Regions from separate parts of the Nitrobacter winogradskyi Nb-255 genome, predicted to be linked through region 3. Evidence: predicted binding sites of a transcription regulator. Region 3 holds the regulator's gene; each other region holds the start of a gene.
The links. Region 3 encodes LexA, which represses DNA repair genes until DNA is damaged. Its sites were predicted from a motif close to TGTTCNNNNTGTGTTCNG; they were not measured.
Positions count from the first base shown of each region.

Region 1: the regulator LexA is predicted to act here: its motif matches at 3,393-3,410, upstream of NWI_RS11765 (ImuA family protein).
Region 2: the regulator LexA is predicted to act here: its motif matches at 8,005-8,022, upstream of uvrA (excinuclease ABC subunit UvrA).

Region 1 covers NC_007406.1:2,452,390-2,462,398, reverse strand. The annotation lists partial or broken gene NWI_RS11790 (UdgX family uracil-DNA binding protein) at 1-272, opposite strand, end outside; one part of gene NWI_RS17060 (IS630 family transposase) at 293-892, opposite strand; one part of gene NWI_RS17060 (IS630 family transposase) at 894-1,229, opposite strand; partial or broken gene NWI_RS11775 (TIGR03915 family putative DNA repair protein) at 1,317-2,045, opposite strand; gene NWI_RS11770 (putative DNA modification/repair radical SAM protein) at 2,042-3,286, opposite strand; gene NWI_RS11765 (ImuA family protein) at 3,456-4,268, shown strand; gene NWI_RS11760 (Y-family DNA polymerase) at 4,207-5,814, shown strand; gene NWI_RS11755 (error-prone DNA polymerase) at 5,811-9,338, shown strand; gene NWI_RS11750 (threonine ammonia-lyase) at 9,442-10,009, shown strand, end outside.
Region 2 covers NC_007406.1:1,709,615-1,719,623, reverse strand. The annotation lists gene NWI_RS08210 (vitamin B12-dependent ribonucleotide reductase) at 1-3,263, opposite strand, end outside; gene NWI_RS16915 (BA14K family protein) at 4,060-4,596, opposite strand; gene NWI_RS17920 (hypothetical protein) at 4,595-4,882, shown strand; gene uvrA (excinuclease ABC subunit UvrA) at 4,918-7,899, opposite strand; gene NWI_RS08195 (outer membrane protein) at 8,408-9,184, opposite strand; gene NWI_RS08190 (single-stranded DNA-binding protein) at 9,642-10,009, shown strand, end outside.
Region 3 covers NC_007406.1:2,011,247-2,021,255, reverse strand. The annotation lists gene gltX (glutamate--tRNA ligase) at 1-126, opposite strand, end outside; gene NWI_RS09615 (glutamine--tRNA ligase/YqeY domain fusion protein) at 360-2,039, shown strand; gene NWI_RS09610 (ComEC/Rec2 family competence protein) at 2,126-4,462, shown strand; gene NWI_RS09605 (hypothetical protein) at 4,677-5,018, opposite strand; gene lexA (transcriptional repressor LexA) at 5,155-5,856, opposite strand; gene NWI_RS09595 (molybdopterin molybdotransferase MoeA) at 6,026-7,240, opposite strand; gene moaC (cyclic pyranopterin monophosphate synthase MoaC) at 7,559-8,068, opposite strand; gene trpC (indole-3-glycerol phosphate synthase TrpC) at 8,222-9,016, opposite strand; gene trpD (anthranilate phosphoribosyltransferase) at 9,027-10,009, opposite strand, start outside.

The sequences.
Region 1 (10,009 bases), 440 kb from region 3:
TTCCCCGCGAGGTCTTCCTTGTCGCCGGGCTGCTCGCCCACCAGCATGACCTGTGCGTGCGCCAGTCCTTCGCCGAACACGGTCTGCGTCGCATCCTTCCAGAGGGGGCAGGCGCGGCAGCCGGCGGCCTCTTCGCGGAGGCTTGGGAGGCTGTCATGGGCTGAGGACTGGCGTGCCATTGGCTGCTCCCGCTTCTGCGGTTTCCTGGGCATGGTGGCCTCGGTCGCGATCATCTCGCTCGAGGCGCGGCTTGCGTTCGCGATCAGGGATTTAGAGCCATTTTGGATTGAGATTACGCATAACCGGCGTGATTGAAGAAGTTGATGCATTGGTCTGGAGAGAAGAGATCGAGGATAGAACCGATCCTGTTCCAGAGTGCGGGGATCGATCGCTCGGCGGCCTTTCGCAGATGGGCCTTGAGCTTTGCGAACGCCATCTCGATCGGGTTGAGGTCGGGCGAGTACGGCGGCAGATAGCGCAACTGCGCGCCAGCGGCCTCGATGATTTGTCGAACATCGTCGTTCTTGTGGGCGGGCAGATTGTCCATCACCACGATGTCGCCTGGCTTCAGGGTCGGGACCAGGCATCGTTGCAGGTAGACGCGAAAGATCTCGCCATTCATCGGCTCGTTGATGACAAAGGGAGCGGTGATAGCGTCGTGGCGCAGTGCCGCGACGAAGGTGGTGATCTTCCAGTGACCGTGTGGAATCTTGCCGACCAGGCGTTGGCCACGGCGGCAGCGGCCACGCAATCGCGCCATGTTGGTCGAGGTGCCGGTCTCATCGATGAAGACGAGGCGGGCTGGATCAAGCAGCCCTTGTTGCGCTTTCCAGACCTCGCGGGCCATCGCCACGTCGGGCCGATCCTGCTCGGTCGCGTAAACGCTTTTTTTTGAAGCTGATGCCGCGCCGGTCGTAGAAGCTCCACACCGTTGCCACGCTGACCGTAATGCCGCGCTCGCGCAGCAGGACCCGGACTTCTTCAAGCGTGATATCCGACTGTGCCCCAATCAGGTCGAGCAGCCACGCGGCATGCGGCTCAAGAACCGCGCGACGATGACCGCGAAGGCCGCTCGGCGCCGTTCGTCCGTCAAGCCGCCACTGACGGACCCATTTGATCGCGCTGCTGGCACTCACCGAAAAAACCTTGGCCGCCGAGGTTGCCGAAAGCCCGCCCGCAACCGCACCAATCACCCGCTCGCGCAAATCAGACGAATAGGCCCGTGTCATCGCTGCCTCCGAATCAAGACAGCCAAACCCTGGCCCAGAAAAACCCCTCCGTGAATCCTCAAACGAGTCAGATCAACCCAAAAAGACTCTAATCAGCGAAGCCTCGGGCAGGTTCCGCCAGTATTTCTTCGGCATTTCAGTTTGCATCGCCTTCACCTTGAGGCGGGCCGTATTGAAAATGCTGGCGTAATAGCTGCGCCAGACTTCTTCGAGCCGGTCTCCGGCCGGCGCCTCGTCGCGGCAGACGCCCGGCGTGAACGACAGCCGGTTATCGTTCCAGTGCGCACAGGTGTCGGGCGTCAGAATCGACCAGTTCATGTCCGCGAAACGCCGCATGAAAAAGGGAGCGGCAAGTTCGACGATGTGATGCTCGGGCTCGAACCAGGCGATGAAATGGGTGTCGCGTTCACGGCCGATCTCGCGAAACCGCACGAAGGCGTGCATCTTGTGTTCGTCGCGGCGGACCGCCCTGACCATGTCCCTTATTCTGACGACATCCTGGTCGGTGGCGATATCGAGCAGATCGTGGTTCATGCGCAGTCGCCACAGCAGGCGATAGAGCAGGGCAAACCGCTCGGGATCGCGATGCAGGATCGCCGCCTGCGCGAGTTCGATGAACCGCGCCGGGATATTGAAGGTGCTGACAAACGGTCCGTCGGGCAGAGCCGCGGCGGCGGGTGTAAACAGGTCAGGTTCGTTGCCGGGCGCGCGCCAGACTACATCGTGCGGGGCGGCATTGTTGAGCGCGAGCGCGCGGGCGGCGCGGCGCCAACCGTCGAAATCGGTTTCGCCGTCGAGGATGATGTGGCGGGTCAAAATCCGAACCCCAGTTGCACGGCTTTCGGCTTCAACTGCTCCGCCAGCGTCATGCTCTCCAGGGCTTTCGGCGACTGCCGGTGGTCGGCAAGAACGATGAAGGGCAGCGCCTTGTTTCGGGGGACGTGCAGGCGCGAAAGGTCCGCGGCGCGGATCGAGGTGTAACGTCGCGCGGAGAGAATGCGGTCCACGGCTTTGGTTCCAAAACCCGGCACCCGTAGCAGTTCTTCCCGGCTGGCGCGGTTGATGTCGAGCGGAAAGCGATCGCGGTGGCGCAGCGCCCAGGCGAGTTTCGGATCGATGTCGAGCGGCAGCATCGGGTTCGTGGCATCGACGATCTCGCTGATGTCAAAGCCATAGAAACGCATCAGCCAATCGGCCTGATACAGCCGATGTTCACGCATGAGAGGCGGAGCGCTCAAGGGCAGGGCGCGGCTTGCGTCGGGGATCGGGCTGAAGGCCGAGTAATAGACGCGCTTGAGGCGGTAGGAGCCGTAGAGATTGGCGCTTGTGCTCAAGATCGTTTGATCCGATGCGGCATCGGCACCGACGATCATCTGCGTCGTCTGGCCGGCCGGCGCGAAGCGTGGCGCTCTCACGCGCGCTGTGGCGTCGGCCTTCCTTGCCTCCTTCGCTTCATCCAGCTTCAGCCGCAATCGTCCCATGGTGCGGCGGATGGCGCGCGCATCCTTCTCGGGCGCAAGCTTCGCGAGGCTGTCCTCCTCCGGCATCTCGATGTTGATGGAGAGGCGATCGGCATATTTGCCGGCCTCCGTGATCAAGGCATCATTCGCGTCGGGAATGGTCTTGAGATGGATGTAGCCGCGAAAGCGATGTTCCTCGCGTAGTTTGCGCGCGACAGCGACCACCTGCTCCATGGTATAGTCCGCGCTCCGGATGATGCCCGAAGAGAGAAACAGCCCCTCGATGTAGTTTCGGCGATAGAAGTCGATGGTCAGCCTGACCACTTCGTCGATTGTGAAGCGGGCGCGCGGCACATTCGACGATGCCCGGTTGACGCAGTAGAGGCAGTCGTAGTTGCAGGCATTGGTCAGTAGCACCTTCAGCAGTGAAATGCAGCGTCCGTCCGGCGCATAGGAATGGCAGATGCCCATGCCGGGAGCGGTCGAGCCGAGACCCTTGCCGTCGCGGCTGTCCCGCAGTTCCGTGCCGCTGGAGGCGCAGGAAGCGTCGTACTTGGCGGCGTCAGCCAGGATTTCCAGCTTGCGTTGCAGGTTCATGCTTTCCAATCCTTTGGCGCCACAACCAAAACAAGGTTGGCGATCCCCCGGGCGAAAGCGTCGCCGGAAAGGTCCCGGTTGACTCTTGGCCACGGCGGGCATTTACTAGAACATATAGTGAACATTAAGGCTTGTCACGGGTTCTGATGTCACGGACGGATTTTTGATCATGCCTGGAACCGGAAGCAGTGCGGGAAAGCTTGCGCGCCTGCGTGACCGCATCGCGCGGATTGAGACCTGTCATGGCGGCGCAATGTTAGGCAGGGCGGCGCTCGACCACGCGGAGATGGATGCGGTGTTGCAGGGCGGGCTCTCGCGCGGCGCCGTGCACGAGGTGTTTGCGGAAGGACGTCACAGCGCGGCGGCGACCGGATTCATCGCGGGTCTTGCGCGGAGGATATGTGCGAGACGGCCGCTGCTTTGGGTTCGGCAGGATTTTGCCGCACGCGAATCCGGCGCGTTGTCGATGTGCGGATGGCGCGAACTCGGTCTTGATCCGCGTCTTCTGGTGATGGTCCACGTAGCCGATGCGGAGAGCGCGCTGCGGACGGCGTCCGACGCGCTGGCCTGCGATGCGCTCGGCGCCGTGGTGATGGAGATATGGGGCGAGACGCGTCTGTTCGATCTCGTCGCCAGCCGCAGGCTGACGCTGGCCGCGCGTCATTCCGGCGTCACCGGGTTGCTGCTGCGGGTGGCGGCGACGCCGCTGCCTTCGACGGCGGAGACACGATGGATCGTGCGCCCGGCGGCGAGCTGGCCGTGCGCGGCCTGGCAGGCATGGGGCGCGCCCGTCTTCGAAGCCCGGCTTGTGCGTAATCGTCATGGCCAGACCGGTCAGTGGATCATGGAATGGAAATGTGATGAGTGCCTTTTCCGTAACGCCTCGTGCTCCGGCCCGCAGGCGCATCCTCAGCCTGTGGTTGCCGCGCCTGCCGGCCGACCGTATCCGGCGAAAGTCGTTCCGCTCCGGCGAGCGGGATAACGACCGGCCTTGCGTCATCGTCGCCAAACAAAACAACGCGATGGTCATTTCCGCGCTGAATGACGCGGCCGCGCGCCTCGGCCTGACGATTGGCCTGCCGCTGGCCAATGCCCGCGCGATCTGTCCCGACATCGACGTGTTCGATGCTGACGAGACGGCGGACGCGCGGACATTGAACGGCATCGCCGACTGGTGCGACCGCTTCACGCCGCTGGTGGCGCTCGATCCGCCGCACGGCTTGCTGCTGGACATCACCGGCTGCGCGCATCTGTTCGGCGGGGAGGCGGCGCTGATGAATGCGTTGTGCAGCGCGCTGACGCGACAGGGCTTTGCCGTCAGCGCGGCCATCGCCGGCACGCCGGCCTGTGCACGGGCGCTGACGCGTCATGTTCATGGCCGGATCGTTGCGCCCGGCGAGGAACTGGAGGCCGTCGCGCCGCTGCCGGTGTTCACGCTGGGGACGGATGATGAGATCACGCGCGGGCTGCGCCGCGCCGGCCTGAAAACCATCGGCGATGTCGCCGTACGCGGACGCCATGAGATCGCCGCGCGTTTTGGGGCAGCTTTCACGGCGCTCCTGGAACAGACGCTGGGGCAGCGCGACGCGCCCATCAACCCACGCAGGCCGCCGCCGGATTATATCGTCGAGAAGCGGTTCGCCGAGCCGATCGCCACCGACAGCGCCATCGCGATGACGCTGGCGGGTCTTGCGCGCACGCTGATCGCCGCGATGGAAAAACAGGGCAAGGGCGCACGGCATCTGGAAGCGGGTTTTTTCCGCACCGACGGCGCGGTGCGCGTCATCACGGTGGAAACCGGCCGTCCCGTCACGCGCGGCGAGATCGTCGATCGCCTGTTCCGTGAGCGGCTCGATGCGCTGGCCGACCCGCTCGATCCCGGTTTCGGCTTCGATCTGGTGCGGCTGTCCGCCGTGCGAACCGAATCCGTCGTGCACGAGCAGCGCGACCTCGATGCGCGCGTTCAGGACAATGACGAAGTGGCGGCGCTGATCGACCGCATTGCCGCGCGCATCGGCAGCCATCGCGTCGTCGTTCACCTGCCGCAGGATACTCATATTCCCGAACGCGGAGCGCTCTCATTGCCGGCGCAACAGCATTTCGTGATGGCCATGCGCGCCGAGTGGCCCGCACGTATCGGAAGCGAGCCGCCGTTACGGCCGTTGCGGATGTTTGCGCGGCCGGAGCCGATAGAGGTGACGGCGATGTTTCCCGATGGCCCGCCGGCGCAGTTCAAATGGCGCCATCGTCAGTGTCTCATTGCCCACGTCGAAGGCCCCGAACGCATTGCCATGGAATGGTGGAATCGCTGCGAGCGGGCCTTGTCGCCCGAACCCGACGATGAATTCATGCGCCTGCGTCCGCCGCGAGGCGAGGTTGCGGTCCCGCGCGCCGATGGCCATGCGCTGACGCGTGATTATTTTCGTGCCGAGGATAAGGGAGGCGTACGTTATTGGCTTTATCGCGAAGGAATTTACGGGCGTGAAGTTCAAACGTTCCGGTGGTTTTTGCACGGGATGTTCGCATGAGGCCGACGCGCGACACTCCGTGCTATGCCGAAATCGGCATCGCCACCAACTTCTCGTTCCTTCATGGCGCGTCGCATCCGCAGGAGTATGTACATCAGGCCAGCGAGCTTCGGCTGCCTGTCATCGGCATTGCCGACCGCAACACGCTGGCGGGCGTGGTGCGCGCCTATACGGAGCTAAAAAATCCCGAAGTTCGTTATAAGCCGCGGCTGCTGATCGGATCGCGCCTCGTCTTCATCGACGGTACGCCTGACATTCTCATCTATCCTCGGGACCGGAATGCCTATGGCCGGCTCTGCCAGTTGCTGACCCGCGGCAAGCGGGCCGCGACGAAGGGCGAGTGCCATCTGAAGCTGGATGATCTTCTGGATTTTTCCGAAGGGCAGCTGCTTGTGCTGGCCTTGCCGCATCGTCTTGAAACGGCGAGAGCCATGGAGGTGCTGGACCGGTTGAGGCAGGCTAGCGCGGACGGCGTCTGGCTCGCGGCAAGTCTGCTCTATCGCGGCGACGATCGCCGCCGCCTGTTGCGATTGCAGCGGATCGCGGCCACCGCTCATGTCCCGCTGCTTGCGACCAACGAAGTGCTGTACCATCACCCCGCACGCCGTCCGTTGCAGGATGTCCTCACCTGCGTTCGCGAAAAGACCGCGGTCGATGCCATCGGCCGAAGGCTTGAACTCAATGCCGAGCGTCATCTGAAATCGGCGTGCGAGATGGAGAAGCTGTTTCGTGATCTCCCGGAAGCGATCGCCGAAACAATGCGGTTCGCATCGCGCATCGAATTCACGCTCGACCAGCTTCAGTATCAATATCCCGACGAGCCTGTGCCGCTGGGCAAGAGCGCGCAGCGGCACCTTGAGGATCTGACGTGGGCGGGCGCTCACAAGTACTTTCCGGTGCGTATTCCGCCCAGGACCAGGAAAGTCCTGCACAAGGAGTTGCGTTTGATCCGGCGGCTCAAATACGCGCATTACTTTCTCACCGTGCACGACATCGTGCGGTGGGCGCGCGATCAGGACATTCTCTGCCAGGGGCGCGGATCGGCTGCGAATTCGGCGGTGTGCTACGTGCTCGGCGTCACATCGGTGGATCCCACCAAGGTCGACTTGCTGTTCGAGCGCTTTATTTCCAGGGAACGGCTGGAGCCGCCTGATATCGACGTCGATTTCGAGCATTCGCGCCGCGAGGAGGTGATGCAGTATGTCTATCGCCGTTATGGCCGTCATCGCGCCGCGATTATCGCCACCGTCATTCATTATCGGCCGCGCAGCGCCATCCGCGATGTCGGCAAGGCGCTGGGCCTGACCGAGGATGTCACGGCGGCGCTTGCCGACACGGTGTGGGGAAGCTGGGGCGATGAGGTCAGCGACGCGCAGATCAGGCAGGCGGGATTTGATCCGCGGAACCCGATGGTGCGCCGCGCCGTCGCGCTCGCCACCGAGCTGATCGGGTTTCCGCGCCATCTGTCACAGCATGTCGGCGGCTATGTGCTGACCCAGGATCGGCTCGACACCTATGTGCCGATCGGCAATGCGGCGATGGAGAATCGCACCTTCATCGAGTGGGACAAGGACGATGTCGACGCGCTCCGGATGATGAAGGTCGACGTGCTGGCGCTGGGAATGCTGACCTGCATTCGCAAATGTTTCGATCTGATGGCGGAGCACAAGGGAGAACGGCGGGAGCTGGCGGATATCAGGTCGAGGGACGACGACGAAGTCTATCAGATGTTGCAGCGAGGCGAATCCCTCGGCGTGTTCCAGGTCGAAAGCCGCGCCCAGATGAACATGCTGCCGCGCTTGAGGCCGCGCACGTTCTACGATCTCGTCATCGAGGTCGCCATCGTTCGCCCCGGACCGATCCAGGGCGACATGGTGCATCCTTATCTGAAGCGGCGGGCCATGGACCCGGAGAAGATCGACTATCCCTATCCGAAGAACGGCGACAGGAACGAATTGCGCAACGTGCTGCACAAGACGCTCGGCGTGCCGCTGTTTCAGGAGCAGGCCATGCGCATCGCCATCGAGGCTGCGAAATTCACCTCCGAGGAAGCCAACGGCCTGCGTCGCGCCATGGCGACATTCCGTCATGTCGGCACCATCGGAAAATTCGAAGCCAAGATGGTCGGCAACATGATCGCGCGCGGCTATGATCCGGTGTTCGCGAGAAACTGTTTCGAGCAGATCAAGGGATTCGGATCCTATGGTTTTCCCGAAAGCCACGCGGCGAGCTTTGCGCAGCTTGTCTATGTGTCCGCATGGCTGAAGTGTTTCCATCCGGATGCATTCTGCTGCGGTCTTTTGAATTCGCAGCCGATGGGTTTTTACGCGCCGGCGCAGATCGTCGGCGATGCCCGCAAGAACGGCGTCGAGGTGCGGCCGGTCGACGTCTCGTTCAGCCATTCGCAGAACACGCTGGAAGAGCGCACGGGCAGGTATTGCGCCGTGCGTCTCGGCTTTCGCCAGATCGACGGATTCAAGTGGGTTGATAAGGATGAGGAGCGGGGCAGGCAGCAGGCGGCCGATAAGGAGTTGTTCCCTCCCCCCTTGTGGGGGAGGGTCAGGGAGGGGGGTGAGCTACAAGACCAGTGCTTGAGATGCTCTCCTCTCCACCTCTCCTCCACAGGGGGGGAGAGAGCAGGCAGTGCGTGGATTGGAACTTCAAACCCGTCGTCGCGAGAGCAGCTATTTTCTTCTTCGCTGACATCCGATGACTGGGGTGAGCGGATCGTGGCCGCGCGCCAACACAGGCCGTTCGCCTCCATTGAGGACTTTGCCCGCGCCACGAAACTGCCGAAGCGAGCTCTGATCCTGCTGGCCGATGCCGATGCCTTTCGCTCGCTCGGGCTGGACCGCCGCGCGGCGCTATGGGCGGTGCGCCGCCTGCCGGATGACGTGCCGCTGCCATTGTTCGAAAGCGCCATCGCGCGCGAACTGCCTGACGAACATGCCGCGCCTCTGCCTCCGATGCCGCTATCCGAGCAGGTGGTAGCCGATTATCAGACCGTGCGGTTGTCGCTGAAGGGCCATCCGATGGAATTTTTGCGCGGGACATTATCAAACGAGGGCGTGGCGAGTTGCGCCGAGGTTTGCCATGCCAATGACAGGCGGCGCGTCAGATGCGCGGGCGTGGTGCTGGTGCGGCAGCGGCCGGGCAGCGCCAACGGCGTCGTCTTCATGACGCTGGAAGACGAGACCGGAATTGCCAATATCGTGGTGTGGCCGAAGATCATGGAGCGCTACCGCAAGGAGGTGATGGGCGCGCGGCTGATCGAGGTGGAGGGCCTCATCCAGAGCAGCCCGGAGCGGGTCGTCCATCTTGTCGCAAGCAGGCTCGCTGATCGTTCAGCCGAACTGATGCATCTGGCGAACGACGCGCTGGTTTCCCGTCACCCGCTGCCGCAACCCGCCGCATCGGCCGAACCGTTCAGTGACGATCGCCGTGATCAGCCCGCCCATGCGGCGCAACGCGTCCGTCACCCCCGCAATGTGCGTATCCTGCCACGCTCGAGGGATTTTCATTGAAAAAGCCGCCTCTCTGTCGCAAGAGCGCGCTGTACCGATTCATATTTCTTTCTTGCGGCGGATTGAGCGCCCCTCGTTCAGACGCCAGTTACGGAGAACCAGCATGAGCGACGCGGAGCAGGGCAAATCCATCGGGACGGCGGACCTGCAGGCCGCCGCCGCCCGGCTCGCCGGCCGCGTCGTTCGCACGCCGCTGGTTCATTCGCGCACGCTGTCGGAGATCACCGGGGCCGAGGTCTGGCTCAAGCTGGAAAATCAGCAGTTCGTCGCCTCTTTCAAGGAGCGCGGCGCCGCCAACAAGATTCTCACGCTGTCGGAAGACGAGGCGAAGCGCGGCGTCATTGCCATGTCCGCGGGTAACCACGCCCAGGGCGTCGCCTATCACGCTCACAATCTCGGAATCGCCGCCACGATCGTGATGCCGAAATCGACGCCTTTCGTGAAGGTGTCGCGAACCAGGAAGCTGGGCGCGCGGGTTCGGCTCGAGGGTGAGATCCTGGCGGAAGCCGCCGCCTTTGCCCGGCAACTGGCCGCCGATGAGAATCTTGTCTTTGTTCACCCTTATAATGATCCGGCGGTGATCGCCGGGCAGGGCACGGTGGCGCTTGAGATGCTGGAAGATCAACCGGCCCTCGACTGCATCCTCACGCCGGTCGGCGGCGGGGGGCTGG
Region 2 (10,009 bases), 300 kb from region 3:
GCGAGGTCGTAGCGGCCCATGTAGCTGACGGCGAGTTCGCGGAATACGTAGTCGAGGATCGAGGTCGCGTACTTGATCGAGTCGTTGCCCTGCACCGGTCCCGCCGGCTCGAAGCGGGTGAAGGTGAAGGCGTCGACATATTCCTCCAGCGGCACGCCGTATTGCAGGCCGAGCGACACCGCGATGGCGAAGTTGTTGATGAAGGAGCGCAGCGCAGCGCCTTCCTTGTGCATGTCGATGAAGATCTCGCCCAGGCGGCCGTCGTCGTATTCGCCGGTGCGGACATAGACCTTGTGGCCGCCGACCACGGCCTTCTGGGTATAGCCCTTGCGGCGGTCCGGCATCCTTTCGCGCTCGCGCAGCACGACGATGCGCTCCACCAGCTTCTCGACAACCTTTTCCGCCACCTGTGCGGTGCGGGCGGCCATCGGCTTGTCCATCAGCGCCTCGATCGCGTCGTCGTCGCTGTCATCATCGACGATGAGCTGCGAGTTGAGCGGCTGGGACAGTTTCGATCCGTCGCGATAGAGCGCGTTGGCCTTCAGCGCGAGCTTCCACGACAGCAGATAGGCCGACTTGCAGTCGTCCACCGTGGCGTCGTTCGGCATGTTGATGGTTTTCGAGATCGCGCCCGAGATGAAGGGCTGCGCCGCAGCCATCATGCGGATGTGACTTTCGACCGAGAGATAGCGCTTGCCGATCTTGCCGCAGGGGTTGGCGCAGTCGAACACCGGATAGTGCTCGGCCCTGAGGTGAGGCGCGCCTTCCACGGTCATCGCGCCGCAGATATGCACATTGGCGGCTTCGATTTCGCGCCTGCTGAAACCGATCGCGGCGAGCAGGTCGAAGGCCGGCGAGGCGAGGGCGTCGGCGTCGACGCCGAGCGTGTCACGGATGAAGTCCTCGCCGAACGTCCATTTGTTGAAAGCGAACTTGATGTCGAACGCGGTCGGCAGCGCCTTTTCCACCTTGGCGATGGCCTCGTCGGTGAATCCCTTGGCCTTCAGGGTGGAGACGTTGATGCCCGGCGCGTTGGACAGCAAGCCGTGGCCGACCGCATAGGCCTCGATCTCGGCGATCTCGCTTTCGCGATAGCCGAGCGCGCGCAGCGCCTCCGGCACCGCACGATTGATGATCTTCCAGTAGCCGCCGCCGGCCAGCTTCTTGAACTTCACCAGCGCGAAGTCGGGCTCGATGCCGGTGGTGTCGCAGTCCATCACGAGGCCGATGGTGCCGGTCGGCGCCACCACCGTGACCTGGGCGTTGCGATAGCCGTGCTGTTCGCCGAGCGCGAGCGCATCATCCCACGCCCTGGTCGCGTGGGCGATCAGGTCCGCTTGCGGACAGGAGGCGTGGTCGAGCGGCACCGGGTTGACCGCGAGCGCCTCATAGCCGTGCGCCTGACCGTGCGCGGCGCGGCGGTGATTGCGGATGACGCGCAGCATATGGCCGGCGTTTTTCTTGTGGCCGGGAAACGCGCCGAGTTCGCCGGCCATTTCCGCGGAGGTCCTGTAGGCGATGCCGGTCATGATCGCGGACAGCGCACCGCACAGCGCGCGGCCTTCCCGCGAATCATAGGACAGGCCCATGGTCATCAGGAGACCGCCGATGTTGGCGAAGCCGAGACCAAGCGTGCGGAATTCATAGGAAAGCGCGGCGATCGCCTTCGACGGAAACTGCGCCATCAGCACCGAGATCTCCAGCACGACGGTCCAGAGACGCACGGTGTGTTCATAGGCTTCGACGTCAAACTGCTTCGAGGCGGTGTCGTAGAACGTGATCAGGTTGGCGGAGGCAAGGTTGCAGGCGGTATCGTCGAGGAACATGTATTCCGAGCACGGATTCGACGCGCGGATGTCGCCGGACGCCTTGCAGGTGTGCCAGTCGTTCATCGTGGTGTTGAAGTGCAGGCCGGGATCGGCCGAGGCCCAGGCGGCGTAGCCGATCTTCTCCCAGAGCTCGCGCGCCTTGAGGGTCTTCGTCACCTTCCTGTTGGTGCGCCCGATCAGATTCCAGTCGCCGTCGGTCTCGACCGCGCGCAGGAAGTCGTCTTTCAGCGACACCGAATTGTTGGAATTCTGGCCGGAGACGGTGAGATAGGCCTCGGAATCCCAGTCGGTATCGTAGACTGGGAAGTCGATCTCCTTGTAGCCCTGCCGGGCGAACTGGATGACACGCTTGATGTAGTTGTCAGGCACCTGGGCGCGGCGGGCGAGCTTGATCTCACGGCGCAGCGCGGGGTTCTTCTCCGGCAAGAAGCAGTCGTCACCCGAGCCCTCGCAGTTGACGCAGGCGCGCATCACCGCCTTGAGGTGCTTCTGGTTGATCCTGGAGCCGGTGACGAGGGCGGCGACCTTCTGCTCCTCCTTCACCTTCCAGTCGATATACTGCTCGATATCAGGGTGATCGGCGTCGACCACAACCATCTTGGCGGCGCGACGCGTGGTGCCGCCGCTCTTGATGGCGCCCGCCGCGCGGTCGCCGATCTTGAGGAAGCTCATCAGGCCTGAGGAGCGGCCGCCGCCCGAGAGGCGTTCGCCTTCGCCGCGCAACCGCGAGAAGTTGGAGCCGGTGCCGGAGCCGTATTTGAACAGGCGCGCCTCGCGCACCCACAGGTCCATTATGCCGCCTTCATTGACGAGGTCGTCCTCGATGCCCTGAATGAAACAGGCGTGCGGTTGCGGATGTTCGTAGGACGACTTCGACCTGGTCAGCTTGCCGGTCTTGAAGTCGACGTAGTAGTGGCCCTGGCCGGGACCGTCGATGCCGTAGGCCCAATGCAGGCCGGTGTTGAACCACTGCGGGGAGTTCGGCGCCACCATCTGGCGCGCCAGCATGCAGCGGAGTTCGTCGTGGAAAGCCCGCGCGTCGTCTTCAGAGGTGAAGTAACCGCCTTTCCACCCCCAATAGGTCCAGCAGCCGGCCAGCCGGTCGAAGACCTGCTTCGCCGAGGTCTCACCGACGATACGTTCGCTTTCGGGGAGGGCGGCAAGCGCATCGGTATCGGGCACCGAGCGCCACAGCCACGAAGGGACCGTTTCCTCCTCGACCTTCTTCAGGCGCGCCGCGACGCCAGCTTTCCGGAAATACTTCTGCGCCAATACGTCGGACGCGACCTGAGACCAGAACTCCGGCACTTCCACATTCTCGAGCCGAAACACCACCGAGCCGTCCGGGTTTCGGATCTCGCTCGTCGTCAGCCGGAAATCAATCCCGGCATAGGGTGATTGGCCGTCCGTGGTGTAGCGCCGTTCGAATCGCATTGCTTCGTGCCCCGTAACTGTCCGTCACCGCTTGTGCGGCAGCGGCGGTTTCCCTTCGCGAACTTCGCGCCCGCGGTTCGGCCGGTGTACCGACCTGTTCAGTCCGGTTTCACTTCCGAACCTTCAGCCTCGAGGCGGTCTTGGACTCAACGCCTCGCATCCCCATTTGAGCCAGTTTCGATCCGGCTTTTCGTGCTCCTGACGCCCAACGCTCCTGATGCCAAGGCTCCTGATGCCAAGGCTCGGAGGCAGACATCATTCCACCATCCGCTGCCTCTACCGGCGGATGGAGTAGCCCGATCTTGATCTTCAGAGCCTTTCCACTTCTGATAAAATCAGAAGCGGGCTCTATGATTTTGATTGGACGCGTTTTCTTCACGCGAACCGGTGTCCACTTCGCTTGAAAACGCTCCTAGGAGCGCCCGGCGGGAACCCAAGAAACCCTCGCGCCGGACAGATCGAAGCTAGGGCGACTCCCTTACATGCGTCAAGGGTTAGTGCAAACTTGTGAAACAAACACTAAATATGGTGGAAAAGGGAGGGAGGCCAAGGATCGCATTGGCCTAGAGTTGCTTCAAGTATCAGTGAGTCTGCGGGGATTCCCAACGGCAAATCCTTGAAATCACCGACTCGGAATGAATTTCGCCCGCTGTTCACAAGGCAGGCGAAGGGTTGCTAAAGGCAGCGACTCGGGGCGCAGCAGGGGCCGAAGAGAAGGAAAGAAGCGACGCAAAAGAAAAAGGAGCGGTGGTTTCGCACCGCTCCGGGAAGCTAAAGCCGTAATTGGCGAAAGCTATCAGCGTCTTGGACACGCATGTCGTCTGCCGTCGCGCCCCAGGTAGGTCCCGGAACGCACGTCGTATGATTTGAATCGCCGCTGGCAGTAGGTGACATCTCTGCCATTGGTTCGCACCACTGTCGGAGCGACAGCCGGGCCGTCGTCATAATACCCGTCGTCATACCCGTAATCGGAATAGAAGGGTGATCCCCAACCTAATCCCGGTCCCCAACCTCCACCCCAGCCCCATCCCCATGGACTGCCCCACAAGCCTCCGCCCAACAGGCCGCCGCCGATCAAACCGGGGTAGAATCCACCTCCCCAACCTCCACCCCAGCCACGACGCCATCCGCGTCCACCCCAGCCGATGCGATGCCCGCGCCAGCCACGTCCCGCCCAGCCGATTCGATGGCCTCCCCAACCCCGACCGGCCCAGCCCATGCGCCCGCCCCCGCGCCAGCCGCCGCCGAAGTGTCGGCCACCGCCGCCGAAATGTCGGCCACCACCCATGAAGCTGCCGCCGCCAATGCGGGCGCCGCCGCCAGAGAATCCCATGGCTTTTGATCCCCATCCTTGTGCAAAGCTCGGCGACGCAACGACCAGCGGCGCTAAAGCGATGACGGTCGCCGCTAAAACGGATTTGAAACGGAACATATTCGTAACTCCATGTTCAGGTATTCCAATCGAAGGCTTCGCTCCACGAACCAAACGTGGCGACAACTGGGGAGTTCCGCAACGGCCGCCATGGTCATGTTCCATCTCCGGTGCGCGCATCCGTTTCAACGAAAAAATCCCTGAAAATATCTTTCTGACAAGACGCTTGGGCATAAATCTTCATTGATGAGTTCATCGTTCACAAGATTGCGCGGCCGTGCGTCATTCGGCCGCTTCACTCGCATTCGGGTTATGCCGCCTTGGCTTTCCTGCCTTTTCCAGAATCGGCTTTAAGAACTTTCCGGTATGGCTGCGCGGCGCTTTCACAATGTCTTCCGGGGCTCCCCAGGCAACAATCTCGCCGCCTCCGTCGCCGCCATCGGGGCCGAGATCGATCACCCAATCCGCGGTCTTGATGACTTCGAGATTGTGCTCGATCACCGCAACCGTGTTCCCTTGCGCCACCAGTTCGTGCAGCACTTCAAGAAGTTTCTTGACGTCATGGAAATGCAGGCCGGTTGTCGGTTCATCGAGAATGTAAAGCGTGCGGCCGGTCGCTCGCTTCGACAGTTCCTTGGCGAGCTTGACGCGCTGCGCTTCACCGCCTGACAGCGTGGTCGCCTGCTGTCCCACACGGATGTAGCCGAGGCCGACGCGCTGCAGCGTCAAGAAGGTGTCGCGCACGCGCGGCACCGCCTTGAAAAACTCGGCGGCTTCCTCGACCGTCATGTCGAGCACGTCCGAAATCGACTTGCCTTTGAACAGCACCTCAAGCGTTTCGCGATTGTAGCGCTTGCCCTTGCAGGCGTCGCAGGTGACATAAACATCGGGCAGGAAGTGCATCTCGATCTTGATGACCCCATCGCCCTGGCAGGCCTCGCAACGCCCGCCCTTGACGTTGAACGAGAAGCGGCCGGGCGCATAACCGCGGGCCTTGGCTTCCGGCAACCCGGCGAACCACTCGCGGATCGGCGTAAAGGCGCCGGTGTAGGTCGCGGGATTGGAGCGCGGCGTGCGCCCGATCGGAGACTGGTCGATGTCGATGATCTTGTCGATATGCTCCAGGCCTTCGATACGGTCATGGGGCGCGGGGGGATCGCTCGCATTGTTCAGCTTCCGCGCGATCGCTTTGTAAAGCGTGTCGATCAGCAGCGTTGACTTGCCGCCGCCGGAGACGCCGGTGATGCAGGTGAACAGGCCGAGCGGAATTTCCGCGGTAACGTTCTTCAGATTGTTGCCGCGCGCGTTGACCAGCTTGATGGTGCGGCGATGGTTCGGCGGCCGCCGCTCGGGTATCTCGACCGACAGCTCGCCTGTCAGATATTTGCCGGTCAGCGATCTGGGATTGCGCATGATGTCGGCCGGCGTGCCCTGCGCGACGATGTGGCCGCCGTGAACACCGGCGCCGGGGCCGATATCGAGCACATGGTCGGCGAGGCGGATGGCATCCTCGTCGTGCTCGACAACGATCACGGTATTGCCGAGATTGCGCAGCCGCTTCAGGGTTTCAAGCAGGCGGGCATTGTCGCGCTGGTGCAGTCCGATCGACGGCTCGTCCAGTACATAAAGCACGCCGGTGAGGCCTGAGCCGATCTGCGAAGCAAGTCGAATGCGCTGGCTCTCGCCGCCGGACAGCGTGCCGGAAGCGCGCGACAGCGTGAGATAGCCAAGGCCGACGTCGAGCAGAAACGACAGCCGTTCGCGGATCTCCTTGAGGACGCGACCGGCAATTTCGTTCTGCTGCGCCGAGAGCATTGTCGGGACCGTCTCGAACCATTCGCCGGCGCCGCGAACCGACAGTTCGCTGATCTCGCCGATGTGCTTGCCCCCGATCTTGACGCAGAGCGCCTCCGGCTTGAGTCGATAGCCCTTGCAGGAATCGCACGGCACATCGGAGAAATACTTCCCGAGCTCCTCGCGCGCCCATTCGCTTTCGGTCTCGCGATAACGGCGCTCGATGTTGGGGATCACGCCTTCGAACGGCTTCCTGGTTTCATAGGAGCGCACGCCGTCCTCATAGGAGAACCTGATCTCGTTGTCGCCCGAGCCATGCAAAAGCGCGGCCTGCGTCTTCTTCGGCAGATCCTTCCATCTGGTGTCGAGAGCGAACTTGTAGAATTTTCCGAGCGCGGTGAGCGTCTGCAGGTAGTACGGCGACGACGATTTCGCCCACGGTGCGATCGCGCCTTTGCGCAGTGTCAATTCCCTGTTGGGGATGACCAGATTTTCATCGACATGCTGCTCGACACCAAGACCGCCGCACTTCGGGCAAGCGCCGTAGGGATTATTGAACGAAAACAGCCGCGGCTCGATCTCGGGAAGCGTGAAGCCGGACACGGGGCACGCGAACTTTTCCGAGAACAGGATGCGTTCAGGCCCGCTCCTGTCGTGAATCTTCGCGACCTTCTTCTTGTCGCCCGCGCCGTGGGGGAGCGGAGGAGGGGCATCCGCATATTCGATCACCGCCAGCCCTTCCGCGAGCTTCAAGGCCGTCTCGAACGACTCAGCCAGCCGCTGGCCTAGGTCCGGCCGGACGACGATGCGATCGACCACCACGTCAATATCGTGCGGAAACTTCTTATCCAGCGCGGGAGCGTCGGCGAGCTCGTGGAACGAGCCATCGATCTTGACGCGCTGAAAGCCCTTCTTGAGATACTCCGCCAGTTCTTTTCGATATTCGCCCTTTCGGCCGCGAACGACCGGCGCCAGCAGATAGAGCCGCGTGCCATCAGGCAGCGCCAAAACCCGATCAACCATCTGCGACACCGTCTGGCTCTCGATCGGCAGGCCGGTGGCGGGCGAATAGGGCACGCCGACGCGCGCCCATAATAACCGCATGTAATCGTAGATTTCCGTCACGGTTCCCACGGTGGAGCGCGGGTTCTTCGACGTCGTCTTTTGTTCGATGGATATCGCAGGCGACAGCCCGTCGATCTGATCGACATCGGGCTTCTGCATCATCTCCAGGAACTGACGCGCGTAAGCCGACAGCGACTCGACATAGCGCCGCTGGCCTTCGGCATAGATGGTGTCGAACGCCAGCGAGGACTTGCCGGAGCCGGAAAGGCCGGTGAACACCACCAGCTTATCGCGCGGGATCTCCAGATCGACGTTCTTCAGATTGTGTTCGCGCGCGCCGCGGATCGTGATGGCGCGACTCGCGGGGCTCGATTGTTGCCGCTTGGCCTTTATGACTTCGTCCATGACAGGGCTTTATCCAGGCGCCAGAATCGCGCCGCGCTTGGGCGCGCCGCGCCGGTCGAAATCCCCGGAGTGGCGCCGTTTGTAGCAATCCGTTGTGGCAGTCCGTGGAACGTAGATAGAACAGCGGGAGATTTCCAGAGGGCCGCGATGATCAAGCGCGTTTTCAAGCACAGCGGACACCAGTTCGCATGAAGAAAGCGCACTAAATCAAAATCATAGAGCCAGATTCTGATTTATCAGAAACGGAAAGGCTCTAGAGCATGATCCGATCAAGTTGAATCGGAGCATGCTCTAGAAATGGTTGTCTGGTCGCATTTTCTTGCGGCGAACCGGTATCCACTTCGCCGGAAAATGCTCTAAAACTATTTCATCGCAAAGGAGACCCGGCCACGGTTCATCGCCGCCCGCCCTGGCGATTCTTGCGAACACGCACTGGATCCCGACGCAAAAAAAAGGCCGGCGAAAGCCGGCCTTGAGGAGTTTACCAGGGAAATCGGATCAGGCGCGATCAGTACCGCGCGATGGCGGGGCCACCCCAACGGTAATTGATGCGCGCGGTGACGATGTCCACGTCCTGGCTGATGTTGTCCGTTCCAAACAGCGTACCGGCGGCTCCGGCAACGCCATTGTTGGTGAAGGTGTGCCTGCTGTTGCCCATGAAGATGTGATCGTACTCGAAGGCGAGCGACCAGTTCGGCGCGAACCCGTATTCCAGGCCGACGCCCACGACCGCACCCCAGCGGTTGTTGTTGACACTGTCGGTTGCCTGAACGCCGGTCGCGGTAACAAGGCTCCGGTATCGGTTGGACGTCACGGCGGCGCCGCCCTTCACATAGAGCAAGGTGGCATCCCAGGCGTAACCGATCTGGCCGGTGAACAGGCCGAACGCGTTCAAATTGCTGTTGTTGGTGAAAGCCGGGAAGGCGAGGCTGACATTGCGGCCGCTCAGATCAGCCCAGTTGCCTTGAGCCTCGAGGCCGAACAGCCAGTTGGTGGCCTGCCAGCGATAGCCGATCTGGCCGCCGGCCGTGCCGCCGGTTGCGTTATGGCAACCTTCGTTCGCGACGAAAACACCTGCGGGCGTCGTGAAGTCCCAGCAATTCCTGCTCGATCCCCAGCCACCGTTCGCACCGATGTAGAAGCCGCTCCAGTCGTAGATTGCGGCCATCATTGGAGGAGGGGCCTTCGTATAGGGACGTGGAGCAAGGTCGGCCGCGGCGGCTGGCGCAACAGCGCCGAGGCCAATAGCAAGAGCGCTGACGGCTCCGATCAGTAGCTTGCTCATTTCGATCCCCCTGATTATTCTTTAATTTCAACCGTTAAAGCGCGAGCGCCGGTATTCACCCCGAAATTTGTGAATCATTTATACTCTCCGACGCGACAAAATGCCGTCTCTCAAATGCAACACGTTAGCTCAAATCGGTTAGCTCAAATTGGTTCGGCCCGTGTGCTGAAGGTGGGGGAAACCCCGTGTGCTGAAGGTGGGGGAAACCAAGGCCAATACCGCGAGAACCTGAGCAGATTTCCGCCTTTCCCCACTTGAGAACAAATATAGAACTCCATATACGAGGTGTTCGATCGTGGATAACCCTTCGATCGGCCTCTCGGCGCGGCGAGGGGAGTGTAAGCTTGCCTGAACGCCTGCCACGGCTGGATAGAGGGCAGGGATTTGAAGTGGAACGCCTGTTTGGGCTATCGCCGGTTTGAGCTAGCGATCGGGACGGGACAATTGGAGAACGGCGATGGCGGGTAGCGTGAACAAGGTTATTCTGATCGGCAATCTCGGCGCCGACCCGGAGATCAAGCGGACTCAGGACGGACGCCCGATCGCCAACCTGCGGATCGCCACCTCGGAAAGCTGGCGCGACAGAACGAGCGGCGAGCGCAAGGAAAGGACGGAGTGGCACCGAGTCGTGATTTTCAACGAAGGTCTCTGCAAGGTTGTTGAGCAGTATTTGAAGAAAGGCTCGAAGGTCTACGTCGAGGGACAGTTGCAGACCCGTAAGTGGACCGACCAGAACGGCGTCGAGAAATACTCCACCGAAGTGGTTCTTCAGAACTTCAATTCGACGCTGACGATGCTCGATGGCCGCAATAGCGGCGGGGGCGG
Region 3 (10,009 bases):
CCGCAGCAGCATCCTGCCTCCGTGCTTGCGCGCATAGAGCCAATTGAAAAGCGCGGTCCGGCCGCCGCCGATGTGAAGAAAGCCGGTCGGGGATGGCGCAAAGCGTGTAACGACGGGTGTTGTCATTATGGCGGATCTGACACTTCGGAGGATGGTATCGGCGGGGGTGCTTATCACGCCCGGGATTCGCATGCACGGCTAGCTGGCCTGCTTCGTGGCGTCAATGTAGCGAAGGGCTGTTTTGTCGGTTTCTATTTCCATGAGGGATTTTGGAATGGCGCTGTTCCAGGCTGCCGGCGCATCGGCCCTTGGCGGGCGCTCGCGGATTTGGCACATAGGGTCCGAGTGAAAGGCGCACAATGACCGACGAATCGACCGCCGAGGCGGGCCGGGATTTCATACGCGATATCGTGGCCGCCGACCTTGCGTCCGGAAGGCACAAGAGCATCGTCACCCGGTTTCCGCCGGAGCCGAACGGCTATCTGCATCTCGGACACGCCAAATCGATCTGCCTGAATTTCGGCATCGCCGAGGATTTCGGCGGACGGTGCCACCTGCGCTTCGATGACACCAATCCGGCCAAGGAGGAGCAGGAGTTCATCGACGCGATCCAGCGCGATGTCCGCTGGCTTGGCTTCGATTGGGGAGAGCATCTCTATTATGCCTCGGACTATTTCGAGCAGCTCTACGCCTGGGCGCAGCACCTCATTCGCGAGGGGAAGGCCTATGTCGATGATCAGACCCAGGAGGAGATCCGCCTCGCTCGCGGTACGCTGACCGAACCTGGAAGGAACAGCCCGTTTCGCGACCGTCCGGCCGATGAGAATCTCGATCTATTCGCGCGGATGCGGGCGGGAGAGTTTCCCAACGGCGCGCGGGTCCTGCGCGCGAAAATCGACATGGCGGCCGGCAACATCAACCTGCGCGACCCCGTGCTCTACCGCATTCTCCACGCCACTCATCCGCGCACGGGAAACGTGTGGAGCATTTATCCGAGCTACGATTTCGCCCATGGGCAGTCCGACTCGATCGAACACATCACGCATTCCGTCTGCACGCTGGAGTTCGAGGATCACCGGCCGCTCTATGACTGGTTTCTCGACAATCTTCCGGTGCCGTCGCGACCGCGTCAGTACGAGTTCGCGCGGCTCAACGTCACGCATACGCTTCTGTCGAAGCGAGTGCTGACCGAGCTCGTTCGCGGCGGTCACGTCGCGGGCTGGGATGATCCGCGCATGCCCACGCTTGCCGGCCTCCAGCGGCGCGGCGTGCCGGCCGAGGCGCTGCGCGAGTTCGTCAAGCGGATCGGCGTCGCCAAAGCCAACAGCACGGTCGATGTCGGGATGCTCGACTTCGCCATTCGCGAGGCGCTCAACAGGAGCGCGTCGCGCCGCATGGCCGTCCTGCGCCCGCTCAAGGTCGTGATCGAGAATTATCCGGAAGGCCAGAGCGAGGAGCTTGAGGCGGTGAACCATCCCGACGACCCCTCGCAGGGCACGCGGCGGATACGGTTCGGGCGGGAGATCTATATCGAGCAGGAAGACTTCATGGAGAACCCGCCGAAGAAGTTCTTCCGCCTGTCACCGGGCAGGGAAGTGCGGCTGCGATACGCCTATTTCATCACCTGCCGCGAGGTTGTGAAGAACCCCGCGGGCGACGTGCTCGAACTTCGCTGCACCTACGATCCAGCCACCAGGGGCGGCAACGCGCCTGACGGCCGTAAGGTGAAGGCCACGATGCATTGGGTGAACACGGCGGACGCCGTGCCGGCCGAGGTCAGACTCTACGGCCATCTGTTCGAAACCGAGCAGCCCGACGCAGCGAACTTCGCATCCGAACTCAATCCGCAATCGGTTCAAATCCTTTCCGGCTGCATGGTCGAGCCCGCTCTCGCCCGAGACGATGCCGGAGCCGCTGTCCAGTTCGAGCGGCAGGGCTATTTCTACCGGGACAGGGATTCCGCGCCCGGCAGGCTCGTGTTCAACCGGACGGTCGGCCTGCGCGACACCTGGGCCAAGGTGGCGGCGGCCGGCTCCTGATTTCGCCGGTATTCCGTATCCGTTCCACTGTTCTCCGCGCGGCTTCTTCCGCTAGCATCGCCGCGAGGGCGTAGAGGATCGGCTGGATGGCGGAGCGGGGCAGGGCTCGCGATCGGAGGGGAGGGTACGCCGGAACCTGGCCGACGCGGCAAGCCGTCGCCGCGCCTTCGCAAACCCCTTCGGAAGCCTTGCCGGCAATCGTCGCGCGGCTGCGGGCCTGGGCGAACGCCGAAGCGGCAGCCGTTCGCCTCCTGCCATGGGTCCCGGTGGCGTTCGGCGCGGGCATTGCGATCTATTTTGCCGCCGATCATGAGCCCGTTGCCTGGGTTGTCTCCGTGACCGCCGGAGCGTTGTTCGTGTCGGCGCTGCTCCTGCGCCGGCATCGGATATTTCCCGCCGCCGTGATGGTTGCGGCGGTCGCCGCAGGGTTCGCTGTCGCCACGATCAAGACGGCGCATGTCTCGCACGCTGTGCTGACGCGGCCGATGTACACGCCGCTGCTTCAGGGTTTCGTCGAAACCAGGGAAGTGCGCGAGCGGACTGATCGATTTATCCTGCGCGTCGTTCGGATGGACAGTCGGCGGCCGCACGTCAAGCTCGATCGCGTCCGGCTGTCCGTCAGGAAGGGCGCCGCGCCCGCTGTCGGCAGTTTCGTCGAGTTGAAAGCGCGGTTGCAGCCGCCGCTTACGCCTGTGCGGCCCGGAAGCTACGACTTCGCCCGCGATATGTACTTCCAGGGTATCGGCGCTTCCGGCTTCGTCATGGGCGCCATCAAAACCGTCGCTTCTCCGCCTGCCGGCGGGATTGCTTTGCGCTATGCCGCGCTGATGCAGGAGTTGCGCGACGCCATCGACGCCCGCATCCGGCTTGTTCTCAGCGGCGATTCGCGGGCCATCGCTACCGCGCTGCTGACGGGACGGCGCGACGCCATCACACCGCCCGTGAATGAGGCGATGTTCATTTCGGGGCTGGGCCATGTGCTTTCGATCTCCGGCTATCACATGGCCGTCGTCGCCGGCGTGGTGTTCTTCGCGGTGCGGGCGCTGCTGGCGCTGGTCCCGGCGCTGACGGCGACCTTCCCGATCAAGAAGTGGTCCGCGGCGGCGGCGCTCGCGGCCGCCGCTTTCTATCTTCTGCTGTCGGGCGCGGAAGTCGCGACCCAGCGCTCGTTCTTCATGACGGCGGCGGTGCTGATCGCGATCATGGTGGACAGGCGCGCCATTACGTTTCGCACGCTCGCGGTGGCGGCGATGATCGTGCTTGCGATCGCGCCGGAGTCATTGATCCATCCGAGCTTTCAGATGTCGTTCGCGGCGACGCTCGGACTGGTGGCGCTGGTCCAGGTGGGCATGCCGAGGATGCTCGCAACGCCAGATCACTCGCCGACGGCGAAGGCCGCCCTGTGGGGTGGACGCGAAATCGCCATGCTGGCGCTGGCCTCATTCGTGGCCGGACTTGCGACCACGCCCTATGCCGCGTTTCATTTCCATCGCGTGACGCCATACGGCATGGCTGCGAACCTGCTGGCGATGCCCGTGATATCGGCGCTGGTGATGCCGGCGGGATTGCTCGGCCTCGCGGCGATGCCGTTCGGCTTCGATGGCGTGTTCTGGCGGCTGATGGACTTCGGCATTGAATGGATGGTTGCCGTGGCTCAAGGGGTCGTCGAACTGCCGGGCTCCATCGGCCGCATCGCTGCATTCGGAACGGGGCCGCTGCTCGCGGCCACAGCGGGCATCGTCCTGCTCGGACTCCTGAGAACGCCGCTGCGCTGGGGCGGCGCGATCGTTGTGGGGCTGGCGATCGTGTGGTCACTAGCGGTGAAGCCGCCGGATATCCTGATATCCGCTGAAGGTCGCAACGTCGCCGTGAGGGGCGGGGACGGCCGGCTGCGTCTCATCAGCACGGGCAAGGATTCTTTTACGGTCAGGGAATGGCTTGCCGCCGATGGGGACGTGCGTGGGCCCACGGATCCCACGCTGGCGGAGGGCGTCTCGTGCGACGATGCGGGCTGCGTGGTCAAGGCGAGTGGAGGTGGGATCGTCGCTCTCACGCGGCATCCGGAGGCGCTGCAGGATGATTGCGCGCGTGCGGAGCTTATAGTGACGCGGTGGCAGGCTCCGGAAGGCTGCCTCGCGCATGTGATCGATCAAAACCGGCTGCGGCGTGAAGGCGCTCTTGCCTTATGGCGGACCCCGAATTCTTCCAGACAAGATGCTTCGAGACTCGATGTTTCAAGATCCGGCGCTTCAAAGCCCGGCGCTTCAAGACCCGGCTTCGCTGTCGATGCCGTCCGTCCTGCTGGCCTCAAGCGTCCCTGGTCATCCGCCGCCTTCGATGAACAGCCGGCACGACCGGGATCGAAGCCGGAGCCTTCGGTCGACGCCACGCCTGATCCCGAGGATCTCCAGCCGGACGATTGAACGGCGCGTCCGTGGTTGGGTGTTTCGCGGGTGTTCATACTCGTGATCAGAACCGGCCGCACAGTACGTTAGCGTTTCGAGCGAAGTGCAGACCGGTTCGCGTGAAGAAAACGCGTTAAACCAAGATTATAAAGCCTCGCTTTTGATTCCGTCAGAATCGGAAAGGCTCTACCGCATTTCCTGAAAGCGCGCTGCTGACGACGTATGCGTAATTCTAGAAAACCATTCCACAATACTTCAGGCTTACGTACAAACCGGCAAGTATCCAGAACGGTGCCATCAGCCATGGGAGGCCGGTACAAAGCATATGACCATACTTGTGATGCAAGCCTGAGCCAATGATCGGCAGCTTGCCGCGATAGTCAGCGGTTTCTATGTTCCCATAGCTTTTAACCAGGCTTCTTATTTCCGAATGAGCGGCCTCAATCGCCAAAAGAGTCAATGTAGCGGTTGTTGCTCCGATAACTGCGATAATCACGCAGAAAAGCAAACGGGTGAGATTAATGATCTCCAGATTTGCGATGCCAAATCCCGCGAACAATGCGGTTTGAGACAATGTTCCCACATCATTCTATGATTGATAACTCCATCTTCCTCTACAATGCGGCGGCGGAACCTCTCGTAAATCTCTTTTGCTTCCTTGATGGCCGGTTCATCACCGACATGTTGTCCGCTATTCACCTGAACGATTCCTAGTACTTGCGGTAAATGCCGACCAGCCGGCCCTGGATCTGGACGCGGTTGGGCGGAAGAATGCGAACTTCATAGGCCGCGTTCGCCGGCTCCAGCGCGATCGAAGCGCCGCGGCGGCGGAAGCGTTTCAACGTCGCTTCCTCGTCGTCGATCAGGGCGACGACGATGTCGCCGGTGTCAGCGGTCGGATTACGCTGGATCAACGCCATATCGCCATCGAGGATGCCGGCATCGACCATGGAATCGCCGCGCACCTCGAGCGCGTAGTGCTCGCCGGCGCCGAGCATGTCGGGCGGCAGGCTGATTGTGTGACTGCAGGTCTGCAACGCCTCGATCGGCGTGCCGGCTGCGATCCGTCCCATCACCGGAACGGCGACCGGACGCTCGGCCTCGTCAGCGCCGCCACCGCCGCCGCGGCGAACCTTGCCGAGATTGCCTTCTATGACGCTCGGTGTGAAACCGCGACGTCCGCCGCCGCTTGCGGCCAGTTCCGGCAGCTTGATGACTTCAATGGCGCGTGCGCGGTTGGGCAGGCGGCGGATGAAGCCCCGTTCCTCCAGGGCGGTGATCAGGCGATGGATGCCGGACTTCGAGCGCAGGTCGAGCGCGTCCTTCATTTCATCGAACGAAGGCGGCACACCGGACTCCTTCAGCCGTTCGTTGATAAAACGCAGGAGTTCGTACTGTTTGCGCGTGAGCATTCCCGACCCAATCCCTAGTTGATGGTTCCTGCCGATGACGGACGACATCGGGCCTTACAGCCCTATGCGCCAACTCCGCGGCACGAGAACTCGAAACAAATCATGAACATACACTATATGTTCGATATGTGTTCCGCAACCCTTAATTTAAGGTCAACAACGCGAGACTTTATGACAGGGAGAGCTTGATGACGGTACAGGGCGCGCCTTTGCTGGCGGCCGGCGCGAATGGCGCGCGGACCACGAGTGCATCCGCCGCGGCAAGATTTCCCATCAGCGAACTGTCCTGATGCGTAACCGGCGTTGCGATCGGCAGGCCGTCCGTTGAGTACGTGAGTCGCGCGCGCAGATAATCCTGCCTGGCCTGATTGGCGGCGACATCGCCTCCGAGCAGCGCCGGTTCAACACGGTGGTGCACGTCTACACGTCCCGATAGCGCGCGGATCAGCGGCACCATGAACAGGAACGCGCAGATGTAGGCCGAGACGGGATTGCCGGGGAGGCCGATCACCCGCATCGCGCCGAGCCGGCCATACATCATCGGCTTGCCGGGCCGCATCGCGATTCGCCAGAACGTCATCTCCACGCCTTCCGCCTCAAGCGCGCGCTTGATGAAATCATGGTCGCCGACCGATGCGCCGCCGGTGGTGACGAGGATATCGGCGCCGCTGTCGCGGGCGCGGCGGATGGCGGCCGTCGTGGCGTCCATGGTGTCGGCGGCCAGGCCGAGGTCGATCGCCTCGGCGCCTTCACCTCGGGCGAGGGCGCGAAGCGCGTATCCGTTGGACAAGATGATCTGGCCGGGACCGGGCGTCGCGCCCGGCAAGACCAGTTCGTCGCCGGTGGCGAGCATGGCGATGGTGGGACGGCGGTGCACCGGCAGGTCCGGATAGTTCATGCCGGCGGCAAGCGAGAGATGGCGGTCGGTGAGGCGCGTGCGCGCTCGGATGAGGACGTCGCCTTCGCGAAAATCCACCCCTGCGGGACGGATGTTCTTGCCGGAAGCCGTGGCCTCCTTGACGATGACGTGGTCGCCGTCGCGGTCCGTGTCTTCCTGAATGACGACGGTGTCGGCGCCGTCCGGCACCACCCCTCCGGTAAAGATCCGCAAGGCCTCGCCCGCACGCAGCGCGCGATCGAGCGGCCGACCCGCGGCGCTTTCGCCGATCACGCGAAGACGTGAGGGAATTGTCGCGATGTCCGCGGCGCGCACGGCATAGCCGTCCATCGCCGACATTGCGACCGGTGGCTGGGTCCGGCGCGAGGGCAGATCGCGCGCCAGCACCCGGCGATGCGCCGCTTCGAGAGCCGCTGTTTCCTCCGGGAGTGGTTCGACTCCGTCAAGAACAGCCGCAAGGGCATCGGCGACCGCCATCAGGGCCATGACCATATTCTCCTATAGCGTTTTCGAGCGAAGTGGAAACCGGTTCGCGTGAAGAAAACGCGCCAAAACAATAATCTGGAACTTCGCTTCTGATTCAATCAGAAGCGATAATGCTCTAGTGTCCAATTCCGAAGTCGCATACTCTTGCCGCAACCTTTGATGTCACTTGACGGACTCGATGGGGCAATGAAGCGCTTCTGAACCACCGCATTGGGACGCGCCTGGCGGGCGCGTCAATCATCTACCGAACTTTCGGCTCGCATACAACGGTGCGATGAGCCGGATGTCGCCCGACGGCGCGTTCACGCCGGTCACTTATCATTCTGGAGCGTTATCCGTCACGAGATAGTGGCCGGACTTGCCGCCCTTCTTCTCGACCAGATGAATGCCCTCGATACGAACGCCGCGTTCCACGGCCTTGATCATGTCGTAGATCGTCAGGCAGGCGACGGAGACCGCGGTGAGGGCTTCCATCTCCACGCCGGTCGGGCCGGAAACCTTGACGCTGGCGCGCACCCGGCAGCCGGGAATCTTCTTGTCGGTCTCGATATCGAGCGTGACTTTCGACAGCGCCAGCGGATGACAGAGCGGGATCAGTTCCGAAGTGCGCTTGGCGGCCATGATGCCGGCGATGCGCGCGGTGCCGAGCACGTCGCCTTTCTTGGCGTTGCCGCTTTCGATCAGGGCCAGCGTCGCCTTGGTCATGACGACCTGGCCTTCGGCAACGGCGACGCGTTCGGTTGCGGGCTTTGCCGAGACATCGACCATCCGCGCCTCGCCTTTGACGTCGATGTGGGTGAGGGCGGGTTTGTTTTTCTTGTCTGCCATATCAATCAAATCCTATAGCGTTCTCAAGCGAAGTGGATACCGGTTCGCGTGAAGAAAACGCGTCAAATTAGAATCATGGAATTCCATCGGAAGTGAAGGCTCCAGGCTGGTTGCTTCCCTCTCCCACAAGAGGAAAAGGAGGCGAGACGGAGGCTACGCATGTTTAAGCAGCGTGCGCGTTGCGGCCGTGACGTCGGCTTGCCGCATCAGGCTTTCGCCGACCAGAAAAGTGGAGATGCCGACCCGTTCGAGCCGCGCGAGATCGGCGGGCGTGAAGATACCGCTTTCGCCGACCATGAGCCGTTCTTTCGGGATGTACGGCGCCAGGCCTTCGCTGGTTTCGAGCGTCGTCTCGAAGGTGCGCAGATTGCGGTTGTTGACGCCGATCATCGGCGAGCGAAGCTTGAGCGCACGATCCAGTTCCTCGCGGTTATGGATTTCGAGCAGCACATCCATGCCGAGATCGAGCGCGGTCGCCTCGATGTCTTTCGCAGCGTCATCATCGAGCGCGGCCATGATGATCAGGATGCAGTCCGCTCCATGCGCCCGCGCCTCGACGACCTGATAGGTGTCGAATATGAAGTCCTTGCGCAGCACCGGCAGCGATGTCGCGGCGCGGGCGGCGACCATGAAATCGAGATGGCCCTGAAACGACGGCGCATCGGTCAGAACGGAGAGGCAGGCCGCGCCGCCGGCCTCATAGGCGCGGGCGAGCGACGGCGGATCGAAGTCGGCGCGGATCAGTCCTTTGGACGGTGAGGCTTTCTTGATCTCGGCGATCAGGGCGTAATCGCCTCGCGCGAGTTTGGCGCGGATGGTATCGGTAAAACCGCGCGGCGGCGGGGCGGCCTTCGCGGCGGCCGTGACCTCGCCGAGGGGACGTGCACGCTTTGCGCTCGCGATCTCCTCGCGCTTGTAGGTTTCGATCCTGGTCAGGATGTCGGCCACGCCATCGTCCTCAACCGTTGGAAACCGCGATCAATTGCTTCAGCTTGTTCAGCGCGCCGCCGCCGTCGAGCGATTTCGCCCCAAGCGCGACACCCTCCTTCAAGGTCTTCGCCTTGCCGGCCACGATCAGCGCCGCCGCCGCGTTGAGCAGCGCGACATCGCGGAAGGCGCCCGGCTTGCCTTCGAGCACCGCGCGCAAGGAGGCCGCGTTCGCCTCGGCGTCTCCGCCTTTCAGCGCGTCGCCGTCGGCGCGCTCCAGTCCCGCATCTTCAGGCGTCACCTCGAAGGTGCGGATATTGCCGTCTTCGAGTGCGGCGACGAATGTCGGGCCGGCGAGGGTGATCTCGTCCAGGCCGTCCGAGCCGTGAACGACCCATGCCGATTCCGAGCCGTGATTCTTGAGCACCTGCGCCAGCGGCTGCACCCATTGCCGCGAGAACACGCCGACCATCTGCCGCCTGACGCCCGCGGGATTGGACAGCGGTCCCAGCAGGTTGAAGATGGTGCGGGTCGCGAGTTCGACGCGGGTCGGGCCGACATTCTTCATCGCGGGGTGATGCGCGGGCGCGAACATGAAGCCGATGCCGGCCTCGTTGATGCAGCGGCCGACCTGTTCGGGGGTGAGGTCGATCCTGATGCCGAGCGCGGCGAGACAGTCGGCGGCCCCGGATCTGGAGGACAGCGCGCGATTGCCGTGCTTGGCGACGGTCACGCCGGCGCCTGCGACGATGAATGACGCGCAGGTCGAGACATTCACCGAGCCCGAGCCGTCGCCGCCGGTGCCGACGACGTCGACCGCATCCACGGGCGCCTTGACCCGCAGCATCATGGATCTCATCGCCGAGACCGCCCCGGTGATCTCGTCGACGGTTTCCCCGCGCACGCGCAGCGCCATCAAAAGGCCGCCCATCTGCGAGGGAGTCGCTTCGCCGGACATCATGCTGTTGAACGCGGCGGCGGCTTCCTCCCGCGTCAGTGTCGCGCCGGTGGCGA